One region of the Marinobacter antarcticus genome, then DNA from elsewhere that is predicted to be linked to it. Evidence: predicted binding sites of a transcription regulator. Region 1 holds the regulator's gene; each other region holds the start of a gene.
What was found. The regulator FliA, encoded in region 1, starts transcription of late flagellar genes. The targets are predictions, from matches to a motif close to CTAAAGTTTNNNNNNNNNNNGCCGNTAA.
Positions count from the first base shown of each region.

Region 2: a site for FliA is predicted at 3,624-3,651, ahead of BUA49_RS17255 (flagellar protein MotY). Genes of this name have one in related genera too.
Region 3: a site for FliA is predicted at 1,746-1,773, ahead of BUA49_RS12285 (methyl-accepting chemotaxis protein). Genes of this name have one in related genera too.
Region 4: a site for FliA is predicted at 3,563-3,590, ahead of BUA49_RS13845 (methyl-accepting chemotaxis protein). Genes of this name have one in related genera too.

Region 1 is NZ_FRAQ01000001.1:1,889,761-1,895,614, reverse strand. Features, by position in the region: gene BUA49_RS08890 (chemotaxis protein CheA) at 1-1,792, opposite strand, end outside; gene BUA49_RS08885 (protein phosphatase CheZ) at 1,810-2,595, opposite strand; gene cheY (chemotaxis response regulator CheY) at 2,616-2,999, opposite strand; gene BUA49_RS08875 (RNA polymerase sigma factor FliA) at 3,160-3,903, opposite strand; gene BUA49_RS08870 (MinD/ParA family protein) at 3,933-4,745, opposite strand; gene flhF (flagellar biosynthesis protein FlhF) at 4,818-5,854, opposite strand, start outside.
Region 2 is NZ_FRAQ01000006.1:28,827-34,680, forward strand. Features, by position in the region: gene BUA49_RS17245 (bifunctional acetate--CoA ligase family protein/GNAT family N-acetyltransferase) at 1-1,519, opposite strand, end outside; gene BUA49_RS17250 (histone deacetylase family protein) at 1,675-2,601, shown strand; gene BUA49_RS17255 (flagellar protein MotY) at 2,629-3,546, opposite strand; gene pyrC (dihydroorotase) at 3,790-4,821, shown strand; gene rnt (ribonuclease T) at 4,865-5,521, shown strand; gene BUA49_RS17270 (SDR family oxidoreductase) at 5,605-5,854, opposite strand, start outside.
Region 3 is NZ_FRAQ01000002.1:197,263-203,116, reverse strand. Features, by position in the region: gene BUA49_RS12295 (ABC transporter permease) at 1-564, opposite strand, end outside; gene BUA49_RS12290 (ABC transporter ATP-binding protein) at 561-1,244, opposite strand; gene BUA49_RS12285 (methyl-accepting chemotaxis protein) at 1,843-3,822, shown strand; gene BUA49_RS12280 (cold-shock protein) at 3,988-4,194, opposite strand; gene BUA49_RS12275 (serine hydrolase domain-containing protein) at 4,513-5,727, shown strand; gene BUA49_RS12270 (ABC transporter ATP-binding protein) at 5,734-5,854, opposite strand, start outside.
Region 4 is NZ_FRAQ01000002.1:536,688-542,541, forward strand. Features, by position in the region: gene recQ (DNA helicase RecQ) at 1-17, shown strand, start outside; gene BUA49_RS13835 (DUF4442 domain-containing protein) at 39-593, opposite strand; gene BUA49_RS13840 (hypothetical protein) at 840-1,745, shown strand; gene BUA49_RS13845 (methyl-accepting chemotaxis protein) at 1,747-3,534, opposite strand; gene BUA49_RS13850 (bifunctional GNAT family N-acetyltransferase/carbon-nitrogen hydrolase family protein) at 3,650-5,170, shown strand; gene BUA49_RS13855 (hypothetical protein) at 5,287-5,685, shown strand; gene BUA49_RS13860 (helix-hairpin-helix domain-containing protein) at 5,727-5,854, shown strand, end outside.

The DNA of each region.
Region 1 (5,854 bases):
TATTGGTTCGGGTCAGGTCGAGGTGAAAGATTTCAACCACATTAACCAGCGGCAGCGCAAAAGACTGGTCTCCGAGCTTGATCATCAACGTAGGCATAATTGCCAGAGTCAAAGGCACTTTGATAATAATGCGCGAGCCCTTGCCCAACTCTGAAACAATGCTGAGCTGGCCGTTGAGCTGACCAATTTTGGTTTTGACCACATCCATACCCACGCCCCGGCCAGAGACGTCAGAAATCTGCTCTTTGGTGGAGAAACCAGCGGCGAAGATCAGGTTAAAACACTCTGAATCTGTCAGGCGATCGGCAGCGTCCTGATCATGAATTCCTTTCTCTATCGCTTTGCGGCGCAGTACTTCCGGATCCATACCGGCGCCATCGTCATCAATGGACAGGAGAATATGGTCCCCTTCCTGCTCTGCAGACAGGGTGACTGTACCCTGTCGTGGCTTGCCGGCTTTTTCGCGTACGTCCGGCGCTTCAATACCGTGATCGACCGAGTTCCGGACCAGGTGGACAAGTGGATCCGAAAGGGCTTCGACGAGATTTTTGTCGAGGTCTGTGTCCTCACCATGCATGACCAGGTTCACTTCCTTTTTCATGCTCCGGGCAAGATCGCGAACAACACGCGGGAAACGGCCAAATACTTTCTTGATCGGCTGCATCCGGGTTTGCATAACGGCTGCCTGAAGATCTGTAGTCACGACATCAAGGCTGGATACGGCCTTATGCATGTGCTCATCTTCGCTCGCGGAGCCCAGCCGCTGCAATCGGTTACGCACCAGTACCAGTTCGCCCACCATGTTCATGATGTCGTCCAGGCGCTTGGTATCGACGCGAACGGTGGTTTCTGCCACCGGAGCTTGCTCCCTTGCGGGTGAAGCCGGAGTAGCTTTTTCGGGAGACAATTTGGCTGCCGGTTTTGGATCAGCCTTGCGTTTCTCAGGCACGGGTTTGATGGGCTGAGCTTTTGCCGGCGAAGGTTCAGCTGCCTTTTTTCCGGAATCGCCGGTTGTCGGGCTACCGCCCTTGCCGTGCAGTTCATCCAGCAGTCTTTCAAATTCATCGTCGTTGATCAGCCCGCCATCGCTGCTCGTTGCCGGGTCAGCTGCACCTGTGGTTCCGGAACCTGCGCCCGGAACCTCCTGCACGGCAAATTTTCCTTTGCCGTGCAGATCATCCAGCAAAGCTTCAAATTCATCATCGGTGATATCATCGCCAGCACCATCATTCTTGCCAGCTGGCTTCTCATGAGCCGGGCTATCGCCTGCCCCGGCGGTGGGAGCTTCCGCATGCAGGGCATCAAGCAATTTTTCAAACTCATCGTCGGTAATGTCACCGTTGTCCAGGCCGGCTTCTGAAGGCTCATCCGAGGGTTCGGCGGTCTCTTGCGCAGCGGCATCCTGAGGCAGGGCCAGAGCGTCCAGTGCGGCAATCAGCTCACCAGGCGCGGGCGTCAGCTCTTCGCGATTACGTACCTGCTCAAACATGGCATTAACATGATCCAGAACCTCCAGGACAACATCCATAAGCTCCGAATCCACCTTCCGCTTATGGTTGCGCAGGATGTCGAAGACGTTTTCTGCGGAGTGGCAGCAGTTGACCAGAGCATCCAGCTGCAGGAAGCCAGCACCACCCTTGATGGTATGAAATCCACGGAATATGGCGTTGAGCAGATTGCTGTCATCAGGATGTTGCTCAAGATCGACAAGTTGCTCAGACAACTTTTCGAGAATCTCTCCAGCCTCTACAAGGAAGTCCTGAAGGATCTCATCATCGGCATCAAACGCCATGTGTTAACCTCTTATATTCAGAAACCGAGACTGGACAACAAGTCATCTACGTCGTTTTGTCCCGAGACTACATCTTCACGCTCTTCAGCCTTCATCTGAGGCCCCACACCCTGCTCGGCAGATACTTCCTGGCCGTCAATCTGATGCACCGTGCCGGTGAGCTGGTCAACATGGCTGGCCATAACTACCAGGCTGAGCATCTGCTCCTCCACGTCTTTGACCAGCGTCGTAACGCGCTGAATCACCTGGCCGGTCAGGTCCTGAAAATCCTGCGCCAACAGGATTTCAGAAAGACTGCTGTAAATGGTGTCGGCGTCCTGGGTCAGGCTCAGAAAAAAGTTATCGATCCGACCGTACAGCTCACGAAACTCAGAAGGTTGCATCTCACGACGGCGCAAACGCTGCCATTCATCCCGTAAAGTGGACGCTTCGGCGCGCATTGCATGGGCTACCGGCATACTTTCTTCAACCAGATCCATGGTGCGATTGGCAGCCTGGCCCGTCATCTGAACAACGTACGCAAGCCGATCTGAGGCGTCTGTCATCATCGACAGAACTTCCTTCTGTTCCGCACTGCGCGGATCTATCTGAAAGTTCCGGATTGATTCATGGAGCGTTCGGGTCAACCGACCCACTTCCCGATACAGACTCTGATCCCGGACCTCGCCCAGTTCATTGATCAGAGCCATAGCGCGGACATAATCTCCGCCTTCAACGCATTGACTGAGCTCTGCCGCCTGATGCCGGAGCTTTTCGGTTACTTCCGGCTCAAGACCCTGGTGGATCTGTTCGTTATCGCTCATACGACCCATCCAATCTCTGTTTACTGGATTCGTTCAAAGATTTTCTCAATTTTTTCTTTGAGAACGGCGGCGGTGAAGGGCTTTACCACATACCCATTCACGCCGGCTTGAGCAGCTGCCACAATCTGGTCCCGCTTGGCTTCGGCAGTAACCATCAAAACCGGGAGGGTTTTCAGATTGTCATCGGCCCGCACCGCCTTGAGCAAATCAAAGCCGGACATTCCGGGCATGTTCCAGTCAGTTACCAGGAAATCGTACTTGCCGCTTTTCAGCATGGGCAGAGCAGTGTTGCCGTCATCCGCTTCATCAGTGTTGGTGAAACCCAGATCACGGAGCAGGTTTTTGATAATCCGCCGCATTGTGGAAAAATCGTCCACAATGAGAATTTTCATGTTCTTGTCCAAAGGGACCTCCAGTTAGTAAGACCCGGAATTCGTTTGACCTTAGCGCTCAAAGTGTAGCCGGCCGCTGATTTAACCACTTATTGTCTGATCTTTATCACGGTTGTAAAGCATCGGTTACCAAATACTACACTCCAGTACGATCCAGAAACCTGAGACGGGCCTAACTGCCATCATCATTACGCCATTCCGAGAGCCTGGCACGAAGCCGTAGCGCCGCCTGGCTGTGAATCTGGCTGACTCTGCTTTCGCTGACGCCCAGCACTGCACCGATTTCTTTGAGGTTCAGTTCATCCTGGTAATACAGGCTCAGAACCAGTTTTTCCCGCTCAGGGAGCTGTTCAATAGCAGCGGCCAGATTGCTCTGAAAGGAATCCGAAGTCAGGCCGTCCAGCGGATTATCGCTGGCCTCTGTTTCTTCTATCGGCAGCTCTCCGGATTCATTGAGCTCATCAAGGCTAAAAAGTCGCCCGCTGCTCGCATCCGACAAAGTGGCGTGGTATTGAGAAAGCTCCATGCCGAGTTCTTCGGCAACCTCACCGTCCTGTGCTTCACGCCCCATACGATTTTCAACAGCCTTGATAGCCTGAGCAACCCGGCGGGCGTTCCTGTGAACAGAGCGCGGCACCCAGTCGCCTTTGCGGATTTCATCCACCATGGCACCGCGAATGCGTATCCCCGCATAGGTCTCGAATGTTGCGCCTTTGGTTGAGCTATAGCGTTGAGCAGCCTCCAGCAATCCAATCATGCCGGCCTGCATAAGGTCATCCAGTTGCACGGAGGCTGGCAGCCGCGCCAAAAGATGAAGAGCAATTTTCTTGACCAGAGGCGCGTGCGTCTCAATCAGTTCCGAGGAACTTTTTACGCCAGCCTGGTGATAGATTCCCAGATTTTTCGACAATGTCATGTATCCGGTATTGTTTAACGGGTTCCGTTTCAGACTTCGACGAGCCGCTCCACAAAAAACTCCAGATGCCCGCGGGGAGATGAAGGCAGCGGCCAAGTCTCTACTTTTTCAGCCAGTGCCTTGATCGCAAGCGAGGCTTTGGCCCGAGGGTAGGCTTCCAGCACTGCTTTCTGACGCTGAACGGCTTTTTTCACAGCTTCGTCGTACGGCACCATACCTACATATTGCAGTGCCACGTCCAGAAAGCGTTCGGTGACCCGGGTCAGTTTTTCAAACAGATGACGACCTTCCTGCTCAGTACCCACCTGATTGGCGAGAATCCGGAAGCGGTTGGTGCCGTAGTCACGATTCATCAGCTTAATCAGAGCATAGGCGTCAGTGATGGATGTCGGCTCATCGCAAACGACCAGCAGCAACTCCTGGGAGGCCCGGAGAAAACTCACTACCGCCTCGGAAATGCCCGCTGCAGTGTCCACAATGAGTACATCCATCTGATCACCCAGCTCGCTGAATGCGTTGATCAGGCCTGCGTGTTCCATAGGGCTGAGCTGAGTCATGCGTTGCGTGCCGGAAGATGCCGGAACAATTTTGATACCCCCCGGGCCGTTAACCAGAACGTCTCGAAGATCGCACTCGCCCGCCAGCACATCCTGCAAGGTACGATTTGCCGTAATGCCAAGCAGCACATCAATGTTGCCCAGACCAAGGTCGGCATCAAGCAAAACCACACGCCGGCCCTTCTGGGCCAGAGCGATGGCAAGATTGACCGACACGTTACTCTTGCCGACACCGCCCTTACCGCCGGAAACTGCGATCACCTGTACCGGATGTGGTTTGCTCATACTGTTTATTATCTCTCACAACGTTTAGCCGGGTATGGTTCGTAGCTGGATGCAGCTCAGATCTTCAGGGCCTCATGCCGTTTCGCGCGGACGCTCTGCGTCAGGTAACCGCTCTGCAGCGGCCTGTTGCTGAAGCGTTTTAAGGCGCTCGACAGCCAGGCGCACTAGCGGAACCGCTTCGGCATGATGCAGATCTCCAGGAATCTTTTGCCCATCTGTGTAGTAGGCCACCGGCAATCCGGTTTCCATCACAAATCCCAGAGACTCGCCCAGTGTCAGGGCTTCGTCAATTTTTGTCATTACGCAGCCCGAAAGATTTGCCATCTTATAGCAATGCCATACGGATTTCATAATTCGCGGCTGGCTGGTTGCGGAAACAACCAAGTGTGTACGCACATTATGGTGACTGCGGGCCAGCTCTGTCAGTTGCTCCTGATAGCCCTTCTCGGAGCTGGTCAGCCCCGCGGTATCAATCAGCACCAGATGGCGATCCGACAGCTCATCAAGAATATCATCCAGTGTGTGGCTTTCATCCACCACCCGGACCGGCACATTCAGAATGCGACCAAACACGAAAAGCTGCTCATGCGCGGCAACCCGATAGCGATCTGTGGTAACCAGCGCCAAAGAATCGGCACCGTGCTTCAGCACATAACGGGCAGCCAGCTTGCCAATCGTGGTGGTCTTGCCAGCGCCCGTGGGGCCGACCAGTGCATAAACCCCCCCCTCGTCCAGCCACTCCTGACGCGCTGTGCGCACGCCGGTAACGAGCATTTTCAGGGCCCGCTTCCAGCCGTCATCAAGCTTCCCGCTTTTGTGTCGACGGGAGAGAGAGCCTGCCAGATCCGGGCTCAGGCCAAATTCCTGCAACCGCTCTGCCAGCCGCTGCTGAACCGCGTTGACGCCGGGTTCTTCCGGCTCATTGCGCTGGCCACTCATGAGATCCCGCAAAGAGCTGATTTCTGCACGCATGCTGGCAAGCTCATCGGAATAGTCGGTATTGCTGCTGACGCTTGCGGAGGCAGGTTCCTCATAACCTTCACTCGCTGCTTCATGCAGCTCCGCAAACGATGCTTCGGCATAGCCCTGACTGCGCGCTGCTCGATTTT
Region 2 (5,854 bases), on a different contig from region 1:
TGTTAATGCCGTAATCATGAACCACGTCTCGGGCTTCCCGACTCGACAGATGCTTGCGGTCGGAGCGAAGCGCATTCATGACCACCCGCCGGGTTTTGGTATGGTCTGAGAAATGATCGGTAAAGGATTCCGGAGTTTCCGTCAGCAGGCGCTGGACTCGCTGGTGCCGTACATGCTGCATGAAGGCGACGACCGCCTTCTCCGGATTAAAGAATGAAGGTAGTCCGGCACGATAGAACTCCTCGCGGGATTCCATAACCGTGCTCTGGCCTAGCCAGCAAGTGAAGATATTGAGCCGCGTGCCTTTTGCCGCCTGCACAACGGCATCGGCAATCTGCAGACTGTCTTCCGTCAGGCTGGGTGCATACATCACAAGCACGTTGGCTACTTCGGGGTCCTTGGCCAGAATTTTGATTGCCTTTCCGTAAAGCTCCGGGGACGCATCGTAGTTAAGATCGATGGGGTTCTTGCGCGTCCAGTAAGGCGGCAAGAGCTCTGCCAGAGCGCTAACACTGGTTTCGGACAGGCTCGCCAGCTCACCCCCCAGATCTGCCAACCGGTCAACCGCCAGAACCCCGGGGCCTACCCCATTGGCCATAATCGCAAGGGATTCCCGGCGCAGCGGTCGCATCCTGGTGAGCGTTTCCAGCGCATCAAACATCTGCCCAAGCCCGTCAACCCGCAGAACACCAGCACGCTGCAGCATGGCATCGTATATGGGATCACTGCGCGTGATGCCATCAGGCAACTTATGGGGAAGCCATTCAGATTCTGGTACGCGCCCGGATTTAACCACAATTACAGGTTTGGTTCTGGACGCCACCCGCACGGCCGACATGAAGCGCCGGGCGTTGGGAATATGCTCAATGTGCATCAGAATAGCGCGGGTCTGGGTGTCTTGGGCAAGGTAGTCAATCAAATCATCGTGATCGATGTCCATACCATCGCCGAGAGTGAGGAAGTAAGAAAAGCCAACTCCTCGGGCAAACGCCCAGTCAATCACCGAGCTGGCGATAGTGCCCGACTGGCCCACAAACGCCACGCGGCCAGGAAGGACACCCATGTGCGCATAAGTGGCGTTAAGGCTTCTGGCCGGCACCATAAGGCCAATCGTGTTCGGGCCCAGAACCCGGATACCGGTTTCCTTAGCCGCCTCACGAACCGAGTACATCAGAGGCTGCCCGGTCTTACTGTGAGTCCGGGACATACCGCCGGTCATCACAATCGCCGTTCGCACGCCCGCTTCGCCAAGGCGCCTTATGGTCTTGGCTACCGTATCCGGTGGCGTACAGACAATGGCGAGATCCGGCGAAAACTCCATTCTGGACACTTTTTTGACACAGGGCACACCATGCACATTGTCATAATCATTCTGGTTAACCACCAGAAGCTTGCCCGGATAGCTGCCGCTCATCAGGTTTCGTAACACCATACCGCCAAGATTGTCTGACCGCTCCGACGCCCCTATGACTGCTATGGAAGCAGGATTGAACAGGCTTTCCAGGTACCGGGTGCTCAAGCTGACTCTCCTTCATGTGTTTGTTCTATCTTAGGCATAGACGAACCGATGTGAAATGCCTATCGCCCCTATAAGACCAAAGAAACGCGGCGCCATCGGATTATCCCTGATAGGATTAAAGAAAACACAAGTAAAGTCGGGGCGTTTCGAGATTTATGACCACCGCATTTTTTTCCCACGATGACTGCATGAAACATGACATGGGGCCGGAGCATCCCGAAAGCCCTGGCCGTCTGGCCGCCATCATCAGTTACATCGCCGACACCGGAATCGCTGAGAAGCTCGACTGGGTGCGCCCAGAGGAAATTACCCGCGATCAGCTTTTAAGCGTGCACCCGGAACGCTACCTGCAACAGCTCGACATGATGCAACCTACTCGTGGCCGGGTGTTCACCGACCCGGATACCGCCATGATGCCTGACACGTTGCGCGCCGCAAAGTTGGCTGCAGGTGCCAATATTCAGGCAGTGGATATGGTTATGAGCAGTCAGGTTACCAACGCGTTCATTTGTGTGCGGCCTCCTGGCCACCACGCCGAACGCAGCAAGTCCATGGGTTTCTGCTTTTACAATAACGTCGCACTGGCCGCTATGCGCGCGCTCAATTTCCATCATCTTGAGCGAGTAGCCATCATTGATTTTGATGTGCATCAGGGTAATGGCACGGTGGACATTGTGAGCGGAGATGAACGCATACTGATGTGTTCCAGTTTTCAGCATCCCTTCTATCCTCACTCGCACGTGCACCGGCAGGCCGATAACATCGTGAACATCCCCATCGAAGCGGGCTGTTCCGCTGCGGAATTCCGCAAACAAGTGGAAGCTGGATGGATCAAGCGCCTGAACGCATTTAAACCCCAGGTTGTTCTGATATCAGCAGGGTTTGACGCTCACCGCCTCGACCCAATGGGGGAACTCAATCTGGACACCGAGGATTACCGCTGGCTGACCGAAATGCTGGCCGGCGTGGCAAGCGAGCACAGTAACGACCGGATTATTTCGACGCTGGAAGGTGGTTACCACTTGAAGGCGCTCGCAGAAAGCGTGAACGCCCATCTGGAAGTATTGAGTTCTATTTACTGAGGGAGTCGGGCATCCAAGCCCACGGCATCAACCAGCGGAGGACCCGCCGTAGCCATTGGCCTGCTGGAAGCCGGGGCGCTCGCCCTCGCGCTGTAAACGAATGGTCGTGCGGCGATTATCGGCGGCTCGCCTGGATACCGGGTACTGATCTCCATGTGCTCGCACCGTAATCAGGTCCGGATCCACTCCGCGGCTTTTCAGGTAATCCGCCACCACATTGGCACGATCCTCAGACAATGCCCGATTATCAATACGACTTCCAATGCTGTCGCTATGGCCATCGACAAACACCCGCTCAACAGTGATATCGGCCCCAAGATAGGCCACGATATCGTCCAGCAGATTCATGTCGGTTTCAGATAACGTCTTGCTGCCACTAGCGAACACTATTCTTGAGCGCCCTATCTGATCGATATTTACCGGCAGCAGATTCGCAGCGCAAGAACGATAACGCTGATACTGACCGTTAAAATTGATGTTGGAAACCTGCACACGAACCGGGCTCCCATCGTACCAGGACGCACGAGTAACGGTTGGACGCATACCGTCCAGAAGGCTTTGCGCAAGAATTACCGCCTGACGCGTCTCAAGAGATACCTGGCGGCGCCCCTCGGATACGTTTACCGCGCCCACAGGCCTCGGCGCCACTCCCGGCCGCCAGGCAGGTGCCTCAACAACCAGCGAGCCTCGCCCTGGGCGCATGAGACGGGATTCTGATTCCAGAAAAAATGACAGGTCTTCTCCGGCCCTGCGCCGGAAAATTGCCCGACCGTAGCCCGGAACCTCGTGCACCAGAGAACATTCGAAAACAGATTCGGCAAGATACCACTGGCTGTTTGAAATTCCGGCACCATAGCTTCCAGCCTGACCAGACCCGGGCAAAAACAATCCCAGCACCAGTGTTGCCAGCATATTCAGCGATTTTCTGGGGAGGCCGAGTGCCATAAAAGCGCCATAAGAGCGCCGTAAGAGCGCCGTAACAGTTATACCGTTGGTTCACGGATGTTTCGTGGTTTCACTGTTTAACGGCAACAGATCGGCGTTCTTTAGTCGGCGAGAGGAAAAACAATCACCGGCGCGTTCTGCTATAATTTGCAAAATTTCTCAGGGCCAAAGCGCCGTCCAAAACGAACGCGCCTTTCACGTCTCTTTTTTTCAGCACTTTGAAGGTATTGCGGAAACGAGCTCATGACCGAACAGCTTACACTTGTACGCCCCGACGACTGGCACCTCCACGTTCGCGACGGCGATGTTCTAAAAGACGTCGTGCCGGCAACTGCGGCCTGCTTCGGGCGAGCGATCATTATGCCCAACCTTGTACCGCCGGTCACAAACGCCGCTGAAGCGTCAGCGTACCGGGATCGCGTACTGGCAGCGGCCAAAGGCACGAATTTCCGGCCATTGATGACGCTTTATCTTACAGAGTCCACGAACCGCGAAGACATCCTTGAAGCAAGCGCCGAAGGCGTTGTCGCAGCGAAACTATACCCGGCTGGAGCCACCACAAACTCCGCTTCCGGCGTACAGGACATCCGCAATATCTACCCGGTATTGGAAGCCATGGCAGAGTGCGGCATGCTGTTGCTTGTTCATGGCGAAGTCACCGATGCGGACATTGATATTTTTGATCGGGAGAAGGTGTTCCTTGAACGCGTTCTGGCACCCACACTGGAAGCCTTCCCCAACCTCAAGGTTGTGCTTGAACACATCACCACCGCCGATTCTGCGGAGTTTGTAAGGCATTACCAAGGCGACAATCTTGGCGCAACGGTTACACCTCAGCATCTGATGTATAACCGCAATCACATGCTGGTGGGGGGGATTCGCCCTCACCTCTACTGCCTTCCGATTCTGAAGCGCAACCGGCACCAGCAAGCCCTGAGGGATGCCATTGCAAGCGGTGACAAGCGGTTCTTTCTGGGAACCGACTCTGCCCCGCATTCAAAGGATAAAAAAGAAGCTGCCTGTGGCTGCGCGGGCTGCTATTCAGCCTACGGCGCGATAGGGCTGTACGCGGAGGTTTTTGAAGAACTTGGCATTCTTGACCAGCTGGAAGCATTTGCCAGCCTCAACGGTGCGGATTTCTATGGTCTGCCGCGAAATACCGATACTATTACCCTGGTGAAGAAACCTTGGACAATGCCGGATGATTTACCCTTGGCGGGTGGCACCATCATTCCGCTGAAAGCCGGCGAAACAGTTAACTGGCGCTTGGCGTAAACTTCCCCCGACTTCCTGATAAACGGCCACGACCGGAGCTTTAGTGACTGACGAAAACAGACAATCGCACCCCATGTCCCGCAGATTCCGCGGTTTTTTGCCCATTGTTGTCGATGTCGAGACCGGCGGGTTCAATCCGGAACGTGATGCTCTGCTGGAAATAGCTGCCGTGATACTGACCATGGACGACGACGGTCGGTTGCGGCGTGCTGAAACCCATGTGCAGCAGATTGACCCGTTTGAAGGAGCCAATCTGGAGCAATCTGCGCTGGACTTCACGGGGATCGATCCCTGGAACCCGGAGCGGGAAGCTGTGCCTGAGCGTGAGGGCCTGAGCGAAATCTTCGGCCCCATACGCAAGGCGGTCAAGGCACACGATTGCAAGCGCGCAGTTCTGGTGGGACACAACGCAACCTTCGATCACAACTTCGTATTTGCTGCGGCACACCGGGCGGAAATCAACAGGAATCCGTTCCATCCCTTCTCCACATTCGACACGGCCACCCTTGCGGGCCTCGCCTATGGCCACACTGTTCTCGCCCAAGCCTGCAAACTGGCGGGCATTCCGTTCAACAATAAAGAAGCTCATTCCGCTGCCTACGATGCGGAAAAGACAGCCGATCTGTTTTGCGGGATCGTCAATCGCTGGCAAGAGCTGGGCGGGTTTCCGCCGCCTGTGATTTCGGATGAAGCCGAATAGTACGGGCTAGATTTCGATAAACAGCATCTACAAAAAAACCCGCAATGCGGGTTTTTTTGATTCAAGGATGCGAACAACACTGCTTACCAGTGAATGCCTCGCATAACAGCTGCGAATGCCACCTGTTCCGTGGACACCTTAGGCCTTTCAATGGACTTACCGCCTACTCCCGGAGATGAATCCGGAAACATGCGATACCCTGTATTCATTACGATTTCGCCCATCTTCGGCGCCAATGCATGCAGCACCTGAGCAAAAGTGCCAAGGCGCGTAGCAACACGCTTGGGGCGCTCAATAATTGCATTCGTCACCAGGTCCGCCGCCTCTTCCGGC
Region 3 (5,854 bases), on a different contig from region 1:
AAGCAGAAGCTTCTTTTCCTTTTCCTCGGCCACTTGCGCCGGCAGGATAATGAAGCCGATGAGCAGAACCAACATCAATACCCATGTAGGCAACGTCTCTCTCTGAATGCCGCCCTTGTGCAATGCCTGGATTCCGGTAATCCAATCCGGGCGACCTCCTTCTGCGGCTTTCTGTAATGCTGAGAAAGTCTGCATGATCGCAACGGTTTGGATGGAATCTTTCTTCAAGACAATCAACGCAAGGCTGTCGGTTTCTGCTTCATTTCTCGTTAAAATTCCGTCTATCTTGCGCTCGGTTAATAAACGAATCCCCGCTTCCGTATTTTCAACCCAGGTTATCTCGATAAGGTTTTCAGCAGCACTGATACTCTGGGTGATTTCGGGTGTAAACGCTTCCTGCTGAACCAGACCGATTTTGATTTTGCTTGCTTCGACGCCGGTCACGTCTACCAGATTCAGCGTAACAAACACGAACAGCGGGATGAACAGGATCAAAAAAAACGTCTTGTTTTTGAGAGCGATGGCTAAATCATTGCATGCAAGTATGAGGATATTTCGCATCATAATGCATACAGATTTTCATGAATTTCGGATTGAAAATACGCTTGGGGAGATCCGTCGAAGACCAGGCTGCTTTCATGCAGCACCATGATCCGCGTTGCAAGGTTTTTTATCTCTTCAGGTCGATGGGAAGTAAAAAGAATGGTCTTTCCAGCTGCATGCATCGATTTTAACAAACGGTAGATTTCCCTTGTCATCTCGAAGTCGAGGCCCGATGTGGGCTCATCCAGAATGAGCAGCGGAGGATCTGCCAACAGTGCGCGTCCGATGTTCACCCGCTGCTTCAATCCTTTTGACAGCGCCTGTACCTTGCTTCGTCGAAAAGGCAGTAGATTGAACTCGGCCAGAACGTCTTCCACCCGAGACTTCGGGGCGCGGGAGAGCCGGGCGAAGAGCGTGAGGTTATATTCAACGGAAAAGAAATCGATTAGATTGGGATCTTCTGGAATGAAACCCACCTTTCCGACGACAGCCACCCTGTCTTTCAGATCGGCCCCGTCAACCGTTGCGGTACCGCTATCCGGAACGATCCAGTTTGCCAGCATTTTCAGTAAGGTCGATTTGCCAGCACCGTTATGACCAACAATGGCGATTAGCTCGCCTTTGTCTACTTCAAAGCTGGTGGACGCAAGTCCTCGCTTTTGATCATAGAGCTTTGCGAGATTCTGAACTACGAGCTGCATAAGTCATACATCAATACAGGACAAAGGCGAACGTCATCAGCATCCAGAATCTCTCAGACGATTTTTAGCCCAATGTGTGAAGATTCCAGCGCTGGCTAAACCAGCCTGACAATTACTATCACGAGAATGATAGCTACCAATAAACCAATCATAACCCACTCCTTGGTAGTGAGAACTACTTAATGGAAATCAACGTGTCAGAACTCAGTTTCGAATACCGGTATTACTGCCAGCCTGTGCTTTTCAAAGCCCTGATACTGTGCGTTAACGCACATAGCGTATCTTATATTTTCGAGCTATGTTTTGAAACAAAAAGGGAATCAATGGAAACGAATTTTCGAAGCTTGGGTAAATCCACTACCGTTTTAAAACCGTCCGTGGAAACGGGGTAGAACCCTTCGGGCTAGAAATAACAGTGAGACTATTCTCGGGACTGGCACGCGCTTTGTGCTAAGAAGCCTCTGAATAATCCCGCAGCGCCGTTGCTCCAGGTGATCTACGCTTTAGAAACTGGCAAACCAGCCGTTACGCTGTTTAGAGAGTTGTAGAACACCAAATGGCCGGAGTTGGCAAACCTGACTGATATAGGGAATGGGTCATGAATCTGGGATACAAGCTGGGGCTGGCATTCGTTATCACGTCACTGATGACAGCCGCGACCGCGTGGATTGGTTATTCCGGCATGTCGAATCTTGAAACCGATTTTTCGTTGGTCAACGAGCTGTCTGCTGTTGTGTCCGATGTTCAGCAATTGCGCGGGGCCGAAAAGGACTACGTAATTACCGGCGACGATCGCTTTATCACTCGTGCTGACGAACTCAACGAGCGGATGCAGCAGCGTATTGACCGTCTTGTTGCCGAGTCCGACGGCGCCGAAGTGAATGACCGGATGGCGCGAATACGTGAGCAGCTTGCGAGCTATGTCGGGCAGTTCCGTGCCTACGCCGAACAGCGTCGTTCACTGGCGTCGCTGGGGCGCGAAATGGAGGAAACGGCAACTGCTCTGGAGGCGCTGCTGATCGACGTTCGCGCTGAGCAGCAGAAACAATACAACGCTCTCAATGACAAACTGTTTGCCAGCAAAGCTGATTTCAAGGCGCGGTTGGACAAGGTTGATACCGCCAACCTGATGATCAAGCGAATGCTGGAAGCACGCATGGAAGAGAAAAACTTCATCATCTACGAAGAGCGCGCCGCGCTGGCAAAAGCAAGAAAGCTGGCGAGTGAAATTTTAGCCTCGGCAGATGCACTGGAGGCGCCGGCCACAAATCCTGACGGTGAAGATAGCATCGAAAATGGCCCTGGATCGCAGACAGCCACCGCTAGCGTCGCTGCCGAAAAAGTGCGCGTACTGGCACAGAATTATATGGTCGCGCTGGATCGCTATCTGGAAACCTGGCAGGTGGCGGGCGAAGAGCTGGGTTCGATGACGGAAAGCGCAACAGCGATGCAGGAACTGGCGGATCAGGAATCACAGCTGGTGCTGGCCGCAATCGATGATGACCTGGGGCAGAAGATCAGCCTGCTGCTGATTGTGGCTTTGATCGCCATTGTTATTGCGGTGCTGGCGGGCTACACCGTATCCCGTTATATCACCCGTGCCATTGATGTCTTGCTGAAAAGCATGAAACGGGTCGCCGAAGGTGATCTGCAGGTGTCGCTCGAGGCAAAATCAAAAGACGAGCTGGGGCAGCTGTCCCTGGCGGCGAACCAGATGGTCGAGCGTCTGAAAGCGCTGCTGGGCACAATTCGTGAAACCGGCACCGAGCTGAACGGTGCGGCGGAGACTATTAACCAGTTGGGCGCTGAAAACGCCAGCGCCATTGATCAACAGCGTGCCGAAATAAGCCGCATCGCCACCTCGATCAACGAGATGAGCAGCTCAATACAGGAAGTTGCCAACAACGTCTCTGATACGGATATATCAACCCGTCAGGCGGATGAGCTTGCGGTTCAGGGGCAGAAGGCGAATCATTCGGTCTCGCAGGCAGTCGAAGCGCTGGAATCCAATATGCAGGCTATTGTCGAATCCATCGAGTCGCTGAAGGGTGACAGTGAACACATCGGTCAGGTGCTGGATGTTATCCGCACCATCGCCGAGCAGACCAACCTGCTGGCACTGAACGCCGCGATCGAGGCGGCGCGCGCGGGTGAGCAAGGGCGCGGGTTTGCCGTGGTCGCCGATGAAGTGCGTACTCTGGCCAGTCGTACCCAGGGATCAACCAATGAAATCGAGCAGATGATTGCGGCGTTACGCAGCAGTATTGCCAGCTCGATCGGGGTGATTAACGAGAGTGAGTCCGGTCTTAAATCCGTGGTGGCAGCCAAAGACACCGCCGAGACAACGATCAATGACATTAAACGGTCGCTGACCGCTATTTCGGAAAAGATGACCCAGGTGGCTAGCGCAACAGAGCAGCAGGGTAACGTCTCTGAGGAGATCAGCTCGAACATCACATTCATTGATAATGCCGCCGAACAGATCAGCCAGCGGGCCAGTCGCGTTAGCGAGTCCAGTGAGTCGCTGCTCAGAGTTGCCCGGCGTCTTGACGAACAGTTAAGCGGGTTCAGGCTTTGATCAGAGCCTCCCTAAGTCTAATTAATGGATTTCCGCAATAAGAAAGAAGTATCCGTGAATAAAACTAATCCTGAGAAATTACCGGCGGGATCACATAATTTTTGGGCAAACATAAACGAAAAAAGGCAGCCGAAGCTGCCTTTTTCACTGCGTGTTGCGTGTTATTTACACAGCAACTACGTTTTCCGCCTGTGGGCCTTTCTCGCCCTGAGTAACGGTGAACTCAACTTCTTGGCCTTCGGCCAGAGTCTTGAAGCCGTCGCCCTTAATGGAGCTGTAGTGAACAAAAACGTCTGGGCCGCTTTCGCGAGTGATAAAGCCAAAACCTTTTGCTTCGTTGAAAAACTTAACGTTACCGGTAACAGTTGACATAATATACTTTCCTGAATTCAATCTTTAAATGTGCCGCCAGAACATCTTATGATGACTGGTCAGCGATATGCGGGAAACAAAAAACTGGCGAGATCAAAAACAGAACATGCTACTTGTTACAACTGAGAAGCGTCTTATTTATGACGTGCTTTGCTAAATCTTTCCAACGAGACGTAAGGTACCCTCTACTGCCGCAAAATGCAAAGGTATTTCTTATCAGCATAAACCGAGCCGTTGATAGAACTGGCCGCGAGCTCTAGGATCCTTGTTTAATAGCGGCGCAATGATCGCAAAACCACACACGAAGATGCCCTTTCTATGACGGAACTCAACCAGCTTGCCGGCCTCGTGCCGGACCAGCTTCGCAACATTGAAGACCACCTTGACCGTCGCTACATCCAGCCTGGAAAGCTTCCCGGTACGCTGACACTGGTGGCCCGGCGAGGTGAAATTGCCTATGTGAAAGCCCTGGGGTTGATGGATGTGGAACGCAACAAGCCGGTTTGCCGGGATACTGTTTTCCGCATTTACTCTATGACCAAGCCGATCACGTCTATCGCCATGATGCAGCTTTATGAGCAGGGGCGGTTTTTGCTGGATGATCCGGTCTACAAGTATATTCCGGCCTGGAAAAACCTGCGGGTTTATAAAAGTGGTGTCTATCCCAATTTCCTGACCACACCTGCAACCCGCACCATGACCATTCGCGATCTGTTCACGCATATGTCAGGCCTGACCTATGGCTTTATGAACCGCACCAACGTGGACGCAGCCTACCGGGAGTTAAAGCTTGATGGCAGCCGGAGCCTGACGCTGGAGGCATTGGTCGATCAGCTGGCAGAGCTGCCGCTGGAGTTCTCACCGGGTACGGCCTGGAACTATTCCGTCAGCACGGATGTGCTGGGGTATCTGGTGCAGTTGCTGTCTGGCCAGCCTTTTGATGAGTATCTGCGCGAGCATATCTTTGAACCTTTGGACATGCCCGATACAGGCTTCCAGGTGCGTGACGATCAACTTGAGCGCTTCGCGGCCTGCTATCAGTACCAGCCCGGCGATCAGTTCAAGCTGCAGGACGATCCGGAGACGTCCCCTTTCCGGCACAAAAACAGGTTTCTGTCTGGCGGCGGCGGGCTTGTCTCTACCATTGATGATTATTTTCATTTTGCCCAGGCGCTTTGTCAGGGCGGAGAGTTTCAGGGGCGGCGGATTATTGGTCGAAAAACGCTGGAATTCATGCGTCGCAACCACCTGCCCGGCGGCCAGGATCTGCCGGGCCTCTCGGTCGGTGCGTTCAGCGAGACACCTTATGCCGGGAGTGGCTTTGGCCTGGGCTTTTCGGTAAAGACCGACGTTGCCAAATCCCAGACCAACGGATCGGTCGGTGAGTATGGTTGGGGGGGGCTGGCGAGCACCAACTTTTTTATCGATCCGGTCGAGGAGCTGGTGGTGATCTTCATGACGCAACTGATCCCCTCGTCGACTTACCCGGTCCGCCAGGAGTTGCGGGCCATCGTTAATGGCGCCTTGGTGTGACCCACCTCAAAGGTGAGCGTTGACGCCATCAGAGTCCGCTGAGGCGCCATCATAAACAATACGGCCATCGGTCAGGCGAATCGTCCGCGGGCAACGTGAGCTTAAGCGTGTGTCATGAGTGACAATC
Region 4 (5,854 bases), on a different contig from region 1:
AGTTGAATCCGGCCTGAGGAGATGCCTCAGGCTCTTCCTTATTCAGCTGGTTGAAAGCCCTTCTTGCGAACCCGGTACTGTGCGATAGATGTAGCAACGTGGTTGCCCTCCATGTCGCGCAGCTCCCCTTCGAGGGTGAACTTCGCGCGACCGGTGGCATCGGCATCCGAGAGAATCGCAGCAACGTCTTCCGGTGACAGGGCGAACTCTACGGTGACATCGGAATTGGCGGGCTGCAGAAATTTAAGGGTCATTTCCTTCAGGATCGGCGTATAGGAAGGTCCCAGATCAAACAGCGTTAACACCCCACCAGGAATTTCTGCCACGAGAAAGTACGCACCTGCATACAGGCTGCCAAAGTGGTTTTTGTTGCCTTTTAACTGAATGCGTGCGCGTACGTAGCCAGGGCGAACTTCTTCAACACTGAACCGGTTCCGGGGCGCGAACGGAATCGACAGCCCTATGATGCGATTAACGGCGGCATAGCCTCCGGTTTTCTTCAACCACTCCAAGGGTTGCGCCAGAGTTGCTTTGGGATCCGTGGTGGAAATCCATTGCTCGGTTGCCCCGATAATGCTGTCAATTAAGGCCATCGTTCAGCTCCTGAGTTTTGGTTAAAGCGGATCATTACAATGCCCTGGGTAGTTGGCAACACTCTTTTTCCATATTTTTGACGGATTAACATTTCCTTAATTCATTCTGATCTAAAGTATGGATGTGTGGGAAAAAATGGAGGTGCCCATGCGGCCAGCTTTTCATGTCGCAGGAATGGATTCATAAAAATACGCAAAAGGATTCGTAAATTGAGATATGCCCACGGCTCTTCGGCTTGTGTCCGCGTGAGTACAAGGATCGTCGCCTCTGCGGGGCTTTTGTTTGGGCTTCTATCAACGCCGCTGTGGGGCGATGTTGGTTCGATAAATCCCCCTCAACAAGATTATGTACTCTGGTACCGAAACTACGACAGCCCGGCGATTTACGCCCTGGTGGCCCTTGCGCTGGAGAAAACACCCGAATATGGAGAGTTTCGAATTCTCAGAAGCCGGGAACTGAGCAAGGGGCGAGCTTTGCGTGAGCTGGAGCGAGGTGATCACCGCATGGTGGATATTGCCAATGTGGCCACATCGGCAGAGCGGGAGCGGTTTCTGACACCGGTTCCGGTTCCTGTGGATGGCGGGTTGCTTGGTTTTCGCGTGTGTGTGGTTACGCCTGAAAGCCTTCCACTATTCAGAAATATTCACTCTCTTTCTGATCTTCGGAAAAGTGGCATACGGATCGGCCAGGGAACCCACTGGCCCGATACGCCTATACTCAGGGAAAACGATATCCCGGTGATCACCCATTCCCGCTACGAAATTCTGTTCGGCATGTTGAGGAAAAATCGTTTTGACTGTTTTGCCAGAGGCGTCAGTGAGGTTATAAATGATCTTGCGATTGAGAACGATCCGGAGCTGACGATAGAACCAAACCTGGTGCTGGCTTATCCCATGCCCTCGTACCTCTTTGTGGGACCAAATGATCTTTCAACGGCTCACCGGCTACAACTGGGAATGGAGCGCGCCATCCGGGATGGCAGTTTCGGTGTTTTTCTCCAGCGGCATTACGGTTCTTCGGTCTCGGCTCTCAACCTGGATAAGCGCACAATGATTGTTCTGAATAATCCGTTTCTGAGCGGTGAGTCGAATAATGTCGGTCGCCAGACACTGAATAATTTGCGCTGGCGCCTCGAGTTGCTTAGCCGCTGAGTCAGGTCCGGAAGCGGGAGGCATTTGCGTCGAGAGCCTGGCCAATCTCATCGATGCGGCCGCTATAGACGTCGTTCTCATTTGCCGCTGTTGCAGCTTCCTGGCCCTGATCTGCAATACGCGTAATCGAAGCGTTCAGCTCTTCGGTAACCGAGGTCTGCTCTTCCGAGGCGGTCGCAATCTGTGTTGTCATTTGGCTTATGGAGGTGATGGCATCGGCAATCCTGTTAAGGGAGTCCATCGCATCCTGTGCCTTCTCCATGCTGACGTTGGAGACCGCTGTGGAAGCTTTCATTACGTCGACAGCATCGTTGGCGCCTTTTTGCAGACGCTCGATCATGTTATTGATCTCTTCTGTGCTGGTCTGGGTGCGCTGAGCAAGGTTTCTTACCTCATCGGCTACAACCGCAAAACCGCGTCCGGCGTCGCCAGCACGCGCAGCTTCAATAGCCGCGTTCAATGCGAGCAGGTTGGTCTGTGCCGCAATACCCTGGATAACTTCCAGCACCGATGTGATAGACGTAACGTCCCGGCCCAGTGCGTCAATCACTTCTGCTGCGGCACTGACTTCGCGGGATAGTTTCTGCACGGCATCCCGCGACGCGGATACAGTTTCCAGCGATGCGCGGCTGTCCCCATCTGCCGTGTTTGCCGCATCGGCTGTTTGCTGGGCGTTCTGGGCAATTTCTCCGGCTGCTGCGGACATCTCGTTAATCGCTGTCGCAACCATATCCACTTCAGCCTGCTGGCTTTCAACGCTGTTGCGGCTCGCTTTTGCGGTATTCCTCAGCGCGGTTACGTTGGTGGCCAGTTCGGTACTGCCCTGCTGTACCTCACGGACAACTTCGTGGATTTTCTCCACAAACTGGTTAAAGCTTCCCGCGAGCTGACCGAACTCATCACGGGCACTGTCGTCCAGGCGCTGGGTCAAGTCCGCATCGTTTGACCCAATATCCGCCATCGCCGCATTCAGCCGGCGAACCGGGGCGTTTATTTTGTCTTTATTGACGAAAGTTCCCAGATACCAGTCCACACCGCGAGCCTGGCTAATGGAGTGGAAGCTGGCGCTCCAGGGCACGTCATCTTTCTGATAGGTATGATCACCCCCGTCCAGTTTCGGGGCTTCGCCGAGCAATGAGCTGATGTTCTTTCCGATGAGATTTCGGTCCGGGTGATAAAGCACCGTGCCCTCTTGACTGATAAGCGCCGCGTAGCCCGTACCGGCCAGATTTATAACAGACAGAATATCATCGACGGCTTTCAACGTGATATCAGCTGCTGCGACACCTCTATTCTCTCCGCGCGTAACGGGCGCAAGAGTGGAAATGATGATTTCGCCGGTGGCAGCATCGAGATAGGGCTCGGTAAACGATGAACGGCCGAGCTCTATGGCTTTTTTATACCAGGGGCGGACTCTGGGATCGTAGTCAGATGGCAGGGAAGCTTCGTCAGCCTCGGTCTTCATGAGCATGTAGCCATTGTTGCGGCCCACATACACATCCTTGAAATTCCCACCGGTCGCAATCGCCTGAAGCAGGTTTCGGGCCTGCTGATCTGTCGTAGACGTTTCCAGCGCCTTGGCTGTGGCTTCAGTCATCATCAGCCGTGTATTGAGCCAATCGGCAATGCTCGACGTATTCTGCTCCGCTGTATTTTCAATCAAAGCATCGACATAGGTTTCCGTCGTGTGCTGCAGGCGGAGATTGCCGGAAATGGTGAAGGCGGCCATTACTAGAATAAGCAGGATACTGAAGGTAACCAACAGCTTTTGACCGAATGAAAGATGCACGCTGTACTCCTGATTTTGATTTAATCGTTTTTCGGCTGCCTGTGCGAACTCTTTAATGCCTTCTGATAGAATTGCCCGATAAATCCATATCAATGCCATACAGGAGCTACGCTGAATGGCCCATGAAGAACTGCATCTCAATCTCCGCAACCTGACACTTGATGATTACGAACAGCTTCAGGTGCTTATGGATCGTGTCTATGACGATATTGGTGGCGCCTGGCCAAAGGACACCATCAAAGCGCTGGTGGACCAGTTCCCGGATGGACAGATCTGCATTGAGGACAAAGGTCAGTTGGTTGCTGTAGCTCTCACCGTATCGGTTAAATATGAGCGGTTCAGCAACCCCCATACCTATGACGATCTGATTAAGCGAAACGAACAAATCAGGCATGACCCAAAAGGCGACTCCCTTTACGGGTTGGATGTGTTCATTCACCCGGAATATCGTGGTTATCGCCTTGGGCGGCGGTTGTATGAAGCTCGCAAAGAGCTCTGCCGATCCATGAACTTGCGTGCGATCCTTGCGGGGGGGCGCATACCTGGCTATTTCAAGTATTCGGATCAGTATTCACCTGCTGAGTACATTGACCGGGTTGACCGCAGAGATATTTACGATCCGATTCTGAGCTTTCAACTGTCGAACGACTTTCAGGTTACCCGGCTGATGCACAAATACCTCCCGGAGGATGAAAAATCCCAGGGGTACGCAACGTTGCTGGAATGGCGGAACATTCTTTACACCCCGCCCTCCTCAGTCCTGAACGAAAAGAAAACCCAGGTTCGCATGGGCGCCGTTCAGTGGCAGATGCGAGAGTTTTTATCAGTTGAAGAGGTGCTTGAACAGGTTGAATATTTCGTAGATGCGCTGTCTGATTACAAGAGTGACTTTGCGCTGTTCCCGGAGTTTTTCAACGCGCCACTGATGGGGCTGACCGATCAGGTAGACCAGACCCGCGCTATCCGTTTTCTTGCCGGGTTCACCGAGCAGTTCCGGGATCGCATGTCTGATATGGCAGTAAGCTATAACATCAACATCATTACCGGTTCCATGCCTTTGCTGGAGAACGATCGCGTCTACAATGTGTCCTACCTTTGCCACCGCGATGGCCGGGTGGACGAGCAGCGCAAGGTCCACATTACGCCCCACGAGCGTCGTGACTGGGTTATAGAAGGTGGAAGCGAATTTGAAGTGTTCGATACAGATGCCGGGCGTGTTGCGATTATGATCTGTTATGACATCGAATTCCCCGAACTGGGGCGAATTGCGGCCAGCAAGGAAGTCGATATTATCTGCGTGCCCTTCTGGACAGACACCAAAAATGGCTATTTGCGGGTTCGTCATTGTGCCCAGGCCCGGGCGATCGAAAACGAGTGTTATGTAGCGATAACAGGTAGCGTAGGGAACCTGCCGAAAGTACAAAACCTCGACGTGCAGTACGCTCAATCGTCGGTGTTCTCGCCGTCTGACTTTGCCTTCCCTCACGATGCTGTCATGGCTGAAACAACGCCTAATACCGAGATGATCATGTTCTCTGATATGGATCTGGAAAAACTAACATTGGTACGCAACGAAGGGTCAGTAACCAACATTAAAGACCGCAGAGTTGATATGTACGAAATTATCACCCGGTAGGTGTTGAACAACTGCCTCAAAAGTTTATCGTATGGCACTGGTTGCGTTGCAAAACCTTTGGTCAGTGTCTATTGTTTAATCAATATCAAGTCAGCCTCTGCAGAGATTCAGTATTCATGAAGGAAGCGTTGCCCGATCTAGTCGCCCGTTTCAGAATCCGGCAAGGCCTGTTCCGCAAGGAACGGGTCGAGGCCGAGCTTTTTGAGCTGGACGCTTACGGTTGCGTTATGAAAACGGACAAGATGTTCAATCCCGGCGATACAGTCGTGCTCGATCTGATTATGGACATGCCGTTTGATAAAATCCGTGCGGAAAGTGTGACAGGGTTAATTACCGAACGCAGAAAGCACTGTAGCAACTTCTTCTACTCGATTGATTTTGTTGACTTGAAGTCTGATGGAGGCACAGGTCTAGAGGAAAAGTTGCGTCGCATCAGGGAAGTTCTTTCCAAAAAACAGTCGTTAAAATCACGTCGTTCCTCAGGTTCTGTGCCCGGTTTCCGGCAAATGGCCTGATCACTATTGTCCGTTCTATCTGTCTGCAAGGAGATAATCTTATGGCGAAGAAAGCCAAAGAAAGCGTTGATAAGATCGTAAAGAAGGTCAACAAGGAATTTGAGAAAACGTCATCCCAGATTGAAGGTCTGGTCAGCGATGCGAGGAAACAGCTCGATAGCCTGCAACA